Regions from separate parts of the Streptomyces sp. NPDC005494 genome, predicted to be linked through region 2. Evidence: riboswitches for the same ligand, from Rfam matches in the RefSeq annotation. Region 2 holds a riboswitch; the other holds the start of a gene.
What was found. Region 2 has a riboswitch for thiamine pyrophosphate ahead of ACFYQ6_RS32485 (thiamine ABC transporter substrate binding subunit). Riboswitches for the same ligand answer to the same signal wherever they lie in the genome.

Region 1: another riboswitch for thiamine pyrophosphate. It lies ahead of thiC (phosphomethylpyrimidine synthase ThiC); the one in region 2 lies ahead of ACFYQ6_RS32485 (thiamine ABC transporter substrate binding subunit).

The regions. Positions count from the first base shown of each region.
Region 1 is NZ_JBIAJR010000006.1:231,688-236,819, reverse strand. Features, by position in the region: gene ACFYQ6_RS19690 (hypothetical protein) at 1-155, shown strand, start outside; gene thiC (phosphomethylpyrimidine synthase ThiC) at 327-2,120, opposite strand; TPP riboswitch at 2,113-2,246, opposite strand; gene ACFYQ6_RS19680 (YibE/F family protein) at 2,318-3,673, shown strand; gene ACFYQ6_RS19675 (SsgA family sporulation/cell division regulator) at 3,737-4,174, opposite strand; gene ACFYQ6_RS19670 (helix-turn-helix domain-containing protein) at 4,276-5,043, opposite strand.
Region 2 is NZ_JBIAJR010000015.1:44,486-49,617, forward strand. Features, by position in the region: gene ACFYQ6_RS32480 (ABC transporter permease) at 1-1,085, opposite strand, end outside; gene ACFYQ6_RS32485 (thiamine ABC transporter substrate binding subunit) at 1,130-2,224, opposite strand; TPP riboswitch at 2,296-2,411, opposite strand; gene rlmN (23S rRNA (adenine(2503)-C(2))-methyltransferase RlmN) at 2,521-3,627, opposite strand; gene ACFYQ6_RS32495 (DUF6233 domain-containing protein) at 3,845-4,186, shown strand; gene ACFYQ6_RS32500 (pyridoxamine 5'-phosphate oxidase family protein) at 4,331-4,852, shown strand; gene ACFYQ6_RS32505 (serine hydrolase domain-containing protein) at 4,858-5,132, shown strand, end outside.

The sequences.
Region 1 (5,132 bases), on a different contig from region 2:
CGCACCGTTCGGCCGGTCGCATCCCGAAGATCGGTTACAGCAGGCCTGACTTCACCGGACCGCAGGACGGGCCGTCGGCCGGCCCGCGCCCGACGTTCACCAGCCCCGACTTCACCAGCCCGGACTTCGGGGGCCCCGAGCACCAGCCGGAGTAACCGCAACGGCCCGTGAGCACGCGCGGGAGTGCGCGCGGTTCACCGGCAGCGGCGGGCACCCCGGCCATGCCCCCGGTCACGCCGGGAGGGAGACCGGCGCTGTCCCCCGGTCACGCCGGGAGGGAGACCGGCGCTGTCCCCCGGTCGCACCCGGAGGACAGCGGCCCTTCCTCAGTCCGCGATCGGCAGGTAGACCCTGTTACCGGCTGCCGCGAACTCCCTGGACTTCTCGGCCATCCCCGCCTCGATGTCGGCCTGTTCGTCCCCGTGCTCCCGCCGGATGTCGTGGGAGATCTTCATCGAGCAGAACTTCGGGCCGCACATCGAGCAGAAGTGCGCCGTCTTCGCCGGCTCGGCCGGCAGCGTCTCGTCGTGGAACTCCCGTGCCGTGTCCGGGTCGAGCGCCAGGTTGAACTGGTCCTCCCAGCGGAATTCGAAGCGGGCGTCCGACAGCGCGTCGTCCCACTCCTGTGCCCCCGGGTGCCCCTTGGCGAGATCCGCCGCATGAGCCGCGATCTTGTACGTGATGACGCCCGTCTTGACGTCATCGCGGTTGGGGAGACCCAGGTGTTCCTTGGGTGTGACGTAACAGAGCATCGCCGTCCCCCACCAGGCGATCATCGCCGCGCCGATGCCCGAGGTGATGTGGTCGTACGCGGGAGCGACGTCGGTGGTCAGAGGGCCCAGCGTGTAGAACGGGGCCTCCTCACAGATCTCCTGCTGGAGATCGATGTTCTCCTTGATCTTGTGCATCGGGACATGGCCCGGACCCTCGATCATCGTCTGGACGCCGAACCGCTTGGCGACCGTGTTGAGCTCGCCGAGCGTACGGAGCTCGGCGAACTGCGCCTCGTCGTTGGCGTCGGCGATGGAGCCCGGACGCAGCCCGTCGCCCAGCGAGTACGTCACGTCGTAGGCGGCGAGGATCTCGCAGAGCTCCTCGAAGTGCTCGTAGAGGAACGACTCCTTGTGGTGCGCCAGGCACCACGCCGCCATGATCGATCCCCCGCGGGAGACGATCCCCGTCTTGCGACGGGCCGTCAGCGGGACGTACGGAAGGCGGACCCCGGCGTGCACCGTCATGTAGTCGACGCCCTGCTCCGCCTGCTCGATCACCGTGTCCTTGTAGATCTCCCAGGTCAGCTCCTCGGCGCGGCCGTCGACCTTCTCCAGTGCCTGGTAGAGGGGCACGGTGCCGATCGGCACCGGGGAGTTGCGCAGGACCCACTCGCGGGTGGTGTGGATGTTGCGGCCGGTGGAGAGGTCCATGACCGTGTCGGCGCCCCACCGGGTGGCCCAGGTCATCTTGTCCACCTCCTCCTCGATGGACGAGGTGACCGCCGAGTTGCCGATGTTGGCGTTGACCTTCACCAGGAAGCGCTTACCGATGATCATCGGCTCGATCTCCGGGTGGTTGACGTTCGCCGGCAGTACCGCCCGGCCCGCCGCGATCTCCTCGCGCACCACCTCGGGTCCGACGTTCTCCCGGATCGCCACGTACTCCATCTCCGGAGTGATCTCGCCGCGCCGGGCATAGGCGAGCTGGGTCACCGGCCCGCCGTCCCTGCTGCGCCGGGGCTGGCGTGGGCGGCCGGGGAAGACCGCGTCGAGGTTGCGCAGCCCGCCACGGGGCGACGTGTGCTTGAGACCGTCGTCCTCGGGGCGCGCGGGGCGGCCCGCGTACTCCTCGGTGTCCCCGCGGGCGATGATCCAGCTCTCCCGGAGGGGCGCGAGGCCGCGGCGTACGTCGGTGTCGGTGGCGGGATCGGTGTACGGCCCGGACGTGTCGTACAGCGTCACGTCCGTGCCGTTGGTGAGGTGCACCTGACGGACCGGCACCCGGAGGTCCGGGCGTGAGCCCTGGACGTATCCCTTGTGCCAGCCGATGGACTTCCCGGCCTCGTCGTTCTGCGCATTCTGCGCAATCCGCCCCGAGGCAGGCGTGCGTGCGTCCGCTGTGGTCATGAGACCTACTCCCTACGCCGGCATTACCCGGTAACAGGTTCGGCGGTCGGCGCAGCGTGTTCCGTACGGATGTACGGAGGTCAGCGCCCTCTCAGCCCGGTGCTCCGAGCTCCCGCGTGTACAAATGTGCCTCAACGCTAACCTCCCGTCTGGCGTGCTGGCCAGAGGGCCTCCCGGGTTCTTGGGATGATCGCCCCGTGACGTCTCCCGGAAGCGCCCCCGAACCCCACGGCCCCGCAACAGGCAGTACGCAGAGTCATGTGCACGCCCACAGCCACACCCATGGCCCCGCCGCGCCGGTGTCCAAGCATCTGCGCAAGGTCATCGCTGCCGTGGTCATCCCCTTCGCCACCGCGGTCCTGGTGGGTCTCGTGGCGTTCTGGCCGGGCGGCGCCCCCGCCCACGAGCGCACGGGGGTCGGCTTCGACCGGCAGACCCAGGAGGGCCGGGTGACGAAGGTCGTGTCGGTGGACTGCGCGGACGTCAACGCGTCGCAGGTCCCGCCGACCGGCGACACGTCGACCGCTTCGGGGCAGGAGGCCGTCAACGCGCAGTCGGGGCAGTGCAAGAAGGCGACGGTCGAGGTGACCACCGGCAAGGACAAGGGCCGTACGTTCGTCGAGGTCGTCCAGCCCGACGCCCCCCGCCAACTCCACGAAGGCCAGGGCGTGGTGGTGGCATACGCCCCCGACGCCCCTCGTGACCTGCAGTATTCGGTGACGGACGTGGACCGCGCGCTGCCGATGGCCATCCTGGCCGGGATCTTCGCCCTCGCGGTCGTCGTGGTCGGGAGGATGCGCGGGCTCATGGCGCTGATCGCGCTCGCCGTCTCCTTCGGGGTACTGACCGTGTTCATCCTGCCGGCCATCCTGCAGGGCTCGAATCCGCTCGTCGTCGCGGTGATCGGGGCGAGCGCCATCATGCTGATCGCCCTCTACACCTGCCACGGCCTGACGGCCCGCACATCCGTGGCCGTCATCGGCACCCTCATCTCACTCCTGTTGATCGGGCTGCTGGGCTCGCTGTTCATCGACTGGGCCAGCCTGTCCGGAAACACGGACGACAACACCGGTCTCATCCACGGGCTCTATCCGGAGATCGACATGAGCGGCCTGCTCCTGGCCGGTGTGATCATCGGTTCGCTCGGTGTGCTCGACGACGTGACCGTCACCCAGACGTCGGCGGTCTGGGAGCTGCACCAGGCCGATCCGACAATGGGCGTGCGGCGGCTCTACCGGGCGGGCATCAGGATCGGGCGCGACCACATCGCCTCGGTCGTCAACACCCTCGTCCTGGCCTACGCGGGCGCCGCCCTGCCCCTGCTGCTGCTCTTCTCCATCGCCCAGAGCAGCGTGGGGACCGTCGCCAACAGTGAACTGGTGGCGGAGGAGATCGTCCGGACACTGGTCGGATCGATCGGGCTGGTCGCCTCGGTGCCGGTGACGACGGTGCTCGCGGCCCTGGTGGTCTCCGCGGACCGCACGGGGCCCGGCGCGGAAGCCGGAGCTCCTGCACCCGCGCGGACCGGGAGGGGCCGGCGCCGCAAGGCGTGAGCCGCGAGGCCGGAGACATGGAGCCGGGCCTCCGGTGTTCGATGTTCAGCCGGGCCTTCGAGCTCAGCCGGCGTTCTGTTCCTTGGCGAGGATGCGCCCCAGAGCCTCTTCGAGATTGCCGTCGAAGTCACCCAGCGTGTGCTCCTGACCCAGTGGCACCAGTTTGTCCGTCCGGTCGAGAAAGGCCACAAGGGGTGCTGTCCCGGCCCGGAAGAGCGCACGGTCGGCACCGACCTGCAGGCGGATGTGTACATCGGAGAGCCCTTCGGGCTCGGTGGGGGCGATGTGCACATCGCCGTCACCACTGGGGCTGTTGAGGCCGTCGAGCAGCAGCTCACGGCCGAACGCCCAGGTGACGGGGGCGTCACCGGGCAGATGGAAGGTCATCCGGATCGCATACGGATCGCTGACTTCGTACCGGAGTTCCACCGGAATACGGAAGGAGAGCTCCTCGGAAACGAGGAAGCTCATCATGACCTCTGCTTGAACCGACTCGCGCATCGTTCAACCCCGCAGTAGATGAAACTGGCCAGGAATGATCCCCCGTGGCCCTATTGACGCCATCGTGGTGCAAGCGATAGCAGATCACAAGGAGTGATTTTTCAGATACTGATAGAGAACACGAACGAGCGCAAGAGGGTGGTCACTTCGCAGCGTAGTTGTTCGACTGCGGGGAGCAACCGTTCTTCTTGGCGCAAGGGGAGAGAAACAGCCATGGCCGCCACAGCGGAGCCGACGGTGATCGGAATGGCGGCACAGACCGTTCCCATCACGTACTCCTGTCGTTCGATGACAGGTTCCGTACGTTTCATCGATCTCAGCCTGGCCAGAAACGCCTGACGGTCCCTTACGGAGTAACGAGTCAACGGGCGGACGGGGTGCCGGTCCAGATGATCCTCCCGCGCACGCTCGTCGAGCTGGCTCAGGAGACACTGGCCGAGGGCGTGGGCATGACCCGTCTCGCGGAACGAGGCCCACTCACGCACCGCGGGCAGTGAGGGGGTGTCGGCGACCGCGACCATCTCGATCTCGCCGTCCCGGTACAGGGCGCAGTAGACGGGGGCACCGATGACGTCCGCCCAGTGCGCGAGCGAGTCGACGATCACGCCGGGCCGCGGGGTCGCAGGACCACCGCCCAGACGTTCCGCGGCGTCGCCGAAGAGGAAGACGCCGTTCTCCCTGCGGAGGTAGCCCTCGTGCGTCAGGGTGCGCAGCAGGTGATAGGCGGTGGGAAGGGGAAGTCCCGCCTCACGGGCGAGCTGCTTCGCCGGAGCCCCGTCCCGATGAGTGCCCACAGCCTCCATAAGTCTCAACGCACGCTGAACCGAACCGATCAACGTCGGGACAGCGGTACTCGATGCCGTGGTCACAGGTCACCCCCAGGCATGGTGACGGGCTCTCAGCCCTCCCGCGGGGGCCGCCCCCACGGGCCCGCCGCGAGCCTGGGGTCCGGAGACCG
Region 2 (5,132 bases):
GCGCGTCGCGTGAGGGCCGCCGCGGCGAGTCCGCCGATCAGGAGGGCGATGAGCGTCGCGACCAGGGCGTAGCGCAGGGAGTTCCCGATGGCTTCGATCGGTGGCACCAGGAAGGTGGAGCCGCCGGCGTCGGCCGATCCCAGCGCGCGGTAGAAGCCGAAGCCGTAGCCCCCGGAGGTGTCCAGGGAGCGTTCGACGAGTACACCGAGGGGCAGCACGACGAGGAGAAGCACGGTCAGCAGTACGCCTCCGAGCAGCGCCCGCTGCCCCGCGCCGCGGGGCGGCCGGGAGGTCTGGGCGGGGTCGACGAGCCTCAGCGCCGTCTCCCGCCGCCGCACGGTCCAGGCGTGTACGGCGAGGATGCCGGCGACCGCCGCGAACTGCACCAGCGTCAGCACGGCGGCCGTCGGCAGGTCCAGCAGCTGCGCGGTCTGGCGGTAGATCTCCACCTCCAGCGTGGAGTACGCCGGGCCGCCGAGGATCTGGACGACGCCGAAGGAGGTGAACGTGAACAGGAAGACCATCACCGCGGCACCGGCCACGGCGGGGGCCAGCGCGGGCAGCGTCACCCGCCGCCAGGCCGCGAACCGCCCGGCGCCGAGGACCCGGGCCGCCTCCTCCTGGCGGGGGTCGAGCTGCGACCACAGGCCGCCGACGGTGCGTACGACGACGGCGTAGTTGAAGAACACGTGGGCGAGCAGGATCGCCCACACCGTCGTGTCGAGCCGGACGCCCCAGAGCTCGTCGAGGAACCCGCCGCGTCCCAGCAGGGCCAGGAACGCCGTACCGACGACGACGGTCGGCAGCACGAACGGCACGGTCACCACGGCGCGCAGCAGCTGTTTGCCCGGGAAGTCGAGCCGGGCGAAGACATAGGCGCTCGGCAGTGCGATCAGCAGGGTGAGGGCGGTCGAGGCGAACGCCTGCCAGGTGGTGAACCAGAGGACGTCCAGGATGTCCGGCCGGCTCAGCACCGTGCCGATCCGGCCGAACTGCCAGACGCCGTCCGCCCTCAGCCCCCGGCCGACGATCGCGACGACCGGGTAGGCGAAGAACAGCCCGAAGAACGCGACGGGCAGGGCCATCAGCCCGAGCCGCACCGCGTTCCCCCTCCAGGAGGGCCGCGCGACTACTTCACGACGAGCGAGGACCACGACTGGACCCACTGCTCACGGTTCTTGGCGATCTTCTCCGGTGCCACGGTCGCCGGCTGGTCGACGGTCGCACCGAACTTCGTGAAGAGCTCCGGCAGCTTCGCGTCCTTCACCACCGGGTTCACGAACATGTTGAGGGGCATGTCCTCCTGGAACTGCTTGCTGATCAGGAAGTCCAGCAGCGCCTTGCCGCCCGCCTCGTTCTTCGCGCCGTCCAGCAGCCCGGCGAACTCGATCTGGCGGAAGCAGGTGCCGGTGGCGACACCGGTCGGGGCATCGGTCGGCTGCGGGTCGGCGTACAGCACCTCGACCGGCGGGCTGGAGGCGTACGACACGACGAGGGGCCGGTCCGCCTTGGCCTTCTTGCCGCCGGCCGAACCGGAGAACTCCTCGTTGTACGCCTGCTCCCAGCCGTCGACGACCTTGACGCCGTTGCTCTTCAGCTTCTTCCAGTAGTCCTGGTAGCCGGTCTCGCCGTAGGTGCCCACGGTGCCGAGGAGGAAGCCGAGGCCCGGGGAGGAGGTCGCGGCGTTCTCGGTGACGAGGAGGTTCTTGTACTCCGGCTTCAGAAGGTCGTCGAAGGAGTTCGGCGGGTCGAGCTTCTTGTCGGCGAAGTACTTCTTGTCGTAGTTCACGCAGATGTCGCCGGTGTCCACGGGCGTGACCCGGTGCTTGTCCGCGTCGAGCTGGGCGGCGGACGCGACGCGGTCGAGGCCCTTCGCCTCGTACGGCGTGAACAGGCCGTTGTCCAGGGCGCGGGAGAGCAGCGTGTTGTCGGCGCCGAAGAACACGTCGCCCCTGGGGGATCCCTTGGTCAGGATCTCCTGGTTCAGTGCGGCTCCGGCGTCACCGCTCTTGAGCACCTTGACCGTGTAGCCGGTCTCCTTCGTGAACGCCTTCAGGACGGCGTCCGAGGCGTTGAACGAGTCGTGGCTGACCAGGGTGACGGTCTTGGAGCCCTTCGACGACCCCGCGGCGCCGGACTCGGCGTCGCCGCCGCAGCCCGCGAGCACGGAGACGCCGAGCGCGGCGGCGAGTGCCGTCGCGGCGTACTTCGTGGTGGTGTTCATGTGATTCCTCCTGGAAGTGACCAGGAAGAGACGCGGCCCCGCCCGCTCGGTGAGCGGGCAGGGCGCAACAGCTTGAGTAAGGTCCGAACTTCCTACCCGGAATGACCCGGGCGAGGTTCAGAGGGTCTGCGGCCGACCTGTTCCGGTGCCGCACTCTCAGCGCTGTGGCGCTCCCCTGTCGGAATATGAAGTTGATTTCCGGACCAGGCTACACCGGCCGGATCTTGCCGTACCGGCCGCCCGGCCGGACGGACCGCGCACCGAGGGGCCCGCAGGGCGGCCCGTCCGGACCGCCCTCAGCGCTCCGAGGCCGCCAGCTGGCCGCAGGCGCCGTCGATCTCCTGGCCGCGGGTGTCGCGGACGGTGACGGGCACGCCGTGGCGCGCGATGGCCTCGACGAACGCCTTCTCGTCCTCGGGGCGCGAGGCGGTCCACTTCGATCCCGGGGTCGGGTTCAGCGGGATGAGGTTGACGTGCACCCGCTTGCCCTTGAGCAGCCGGCCCAGCAGGTCGCCCCGCCACGCCTGGTCGTTGATGTCGCGGATCAGCGCGTACTCGATGGAGATGCGGCGGCCCGACTTCTCCGCGTACTCCCACGCCGCGTCCAGGACCTCCCGGACCTTCCAGCGGGTGTTGACGGGCACGAGGGTGTCGCGCAGCTCGTCGTCCGGGGCGTGCAGCGAGACCGCGAGGCGGCACTTGAAGCCCTCGTCGGCGAAGCGGAGCATGGCCGGAACGAGGCCCACGGTGGAGACCGTGATCCCGCGCTGCGAGAGCCCCAGCCCGTCGGGCTCCGGATCCGTCAGCCGTCGGATCGCCCCGACGACGCGCTTGTAGTTGGCCAGCGGCTCGCCCATGCCCATGAAGACGATGTTGGACAGCCGGGCGGGCCCGCCCGGGACCTCGCCGTCACGCAGGGCCCGCATGCCGTCCACGATCTGGTGCACGATCTCGGCGGTCGACAGGTTGCGGTCGAGACCCGCCTGCCCCGTCGCGCAGAACGGGCAGTTCATGCCGCAGCCCGCCTGGGACGAGATGCACATGGTCACCCGGTCCGGATAGCGCATGAGCACGGACTCGACGAGCGTGCCGTCGTGCAGCTTCCAGAGCGTCTTACGGGTGGTGTCGTCGTCGCAGCTGATGTGGCGCACGACCGACATCAGGTCGGGGAACATCGCCTCGGCGAGCTTGTCCCGTGACGCGGCGGGGATGTTGGTCCACTCGGCCGGGTCGTGGGCGTAGCGGGTGAAGTAGTGCTGCGACAGCTGCTTGGCGCGGAAGGGCTTCTCGCCGGTCGCGGCGACTGCCTCCTTGCGCTCGTCGGGCGTGAGGTCGGCGAGGTGCCGCGGGGGCTTCTTGGCTCCGCGGGGCGCGACGAAAGTGAGTTCTCCGGGCTTAGGCATGGTTCATCCAGTGTTACAGACACGCCGAGGTCACAGAAACCTTCGCCTGCCCGGAAGGGGCAGGGGCCGCCTCGCCCGGTAGCCGTCGGCGGCCGTCGCTCGACGTCGGACCCCTCCGACGGCCCGGATACGCCCCCGGGCGGCGCTCGGGCCGTGACCGATCGCACGGCGCACGGGAGGTGCGCACGCAGACCCGCAGCCCTCTAGAATCGAATACGTGTCCGAAAACCTTTCCCGTCTGGATCGCCTGCGGATCGTGCGCGAGTGGCAGGCGTATCAGCTCGGCCGAACCGATCGGACCATCGCCGACCTGGAGAAGCGCGAGGCCGCGGCGGCCCGGGCCGCGCGCACCGCGCCACCGCCTCCGCCCTCCTGGAAGCTCTCCGTGCTGCGCGTGGGTGCGGGTGGCCGGTCCGACGCGGTGCACACGGGCGACTGCGGTATGGGCGGGGGGAGCACACGGCCGATGACGCGCGAACAGGCCCTGCGCGCCCTGACGGAGGACGGCATCCCGGCCTGCCCGTACTGCCGGCCGGACCGGGACCTCGGCGTGCTGTGACCACGGGCGTCCGGAGATCCTCCCCCGTCCGCCCGGTACGCCCACGGGTCGAGGTGCGCGGGCGCCGATGAATTTCCCCGCGAACTCGGGTCATCACCTGTAGGGCGTTACTGCATTCCGAGAAGCGGCCGCACAGGGAGCGACATGTCGGACAACGAGCCAGACGTACGGCTGGGGCCTTTCTCGTCCCCGGGCGCGCGAGCGACGCCATGGGCGGCGGCGTCGGCCGTCATCGCCGCGGCGGAGGTGTTCTGGCTGTCCACGGTGCGGCCTGACGGGCGACCGCACGTGACACCGCTGCTGGCGGCCTGGAGCCTGGGCGGGATGTGCTTCACCACGGGCGGCCAGGAGCGCAAGGCGCGCAATCTGGAGCGCAATCCCCGCTGCGTGCTGACGACCGGCACGAACGCTCTGACGGGGGTGGACGTCGTCATCGAGGGCGTCGCGTCCACGGTGGACGGGCGCCCCGAGCGCGAGCAGGCCGTCGCGGACCTGGAGCGGAAGTACGGTGCACATCTGACCAGCCCTGAGGGTGTCTGGTCCGGGCTGGGCGAAGCTGTCCTCGTCGGCACCGTCAGGCTCTACCGGGTCGAGCCGGCCGTCGGATTCGCCTTCGGCAAGTTGCCGACGTCCAGCGAGACCCGCTACACATGGTCCGCCCGGTGACGATCATGCCCTCGCTGCAGTACGAGATCCAGGGCGTTCTCGACGACGTCGTCGGCACGGGAGCCGAAACCGGCCTGCAGGTCGCCGTTCACCACCGAGGCGCTCTCGTCGCGGACGCGGTGGCGGGCGTCGCCGACGCCCGGAGCGGGCGCACGGTGACCTCTCGGACCCCGTTCTTCAGCTTCTCCGCGGGCAAGGTCATGACGTCGCTGATCGCTCACCTGCTCGTCAGGAACGGCGTGGTCGGATACGACACACCTGTGGCCGACCTGTGGCCGGA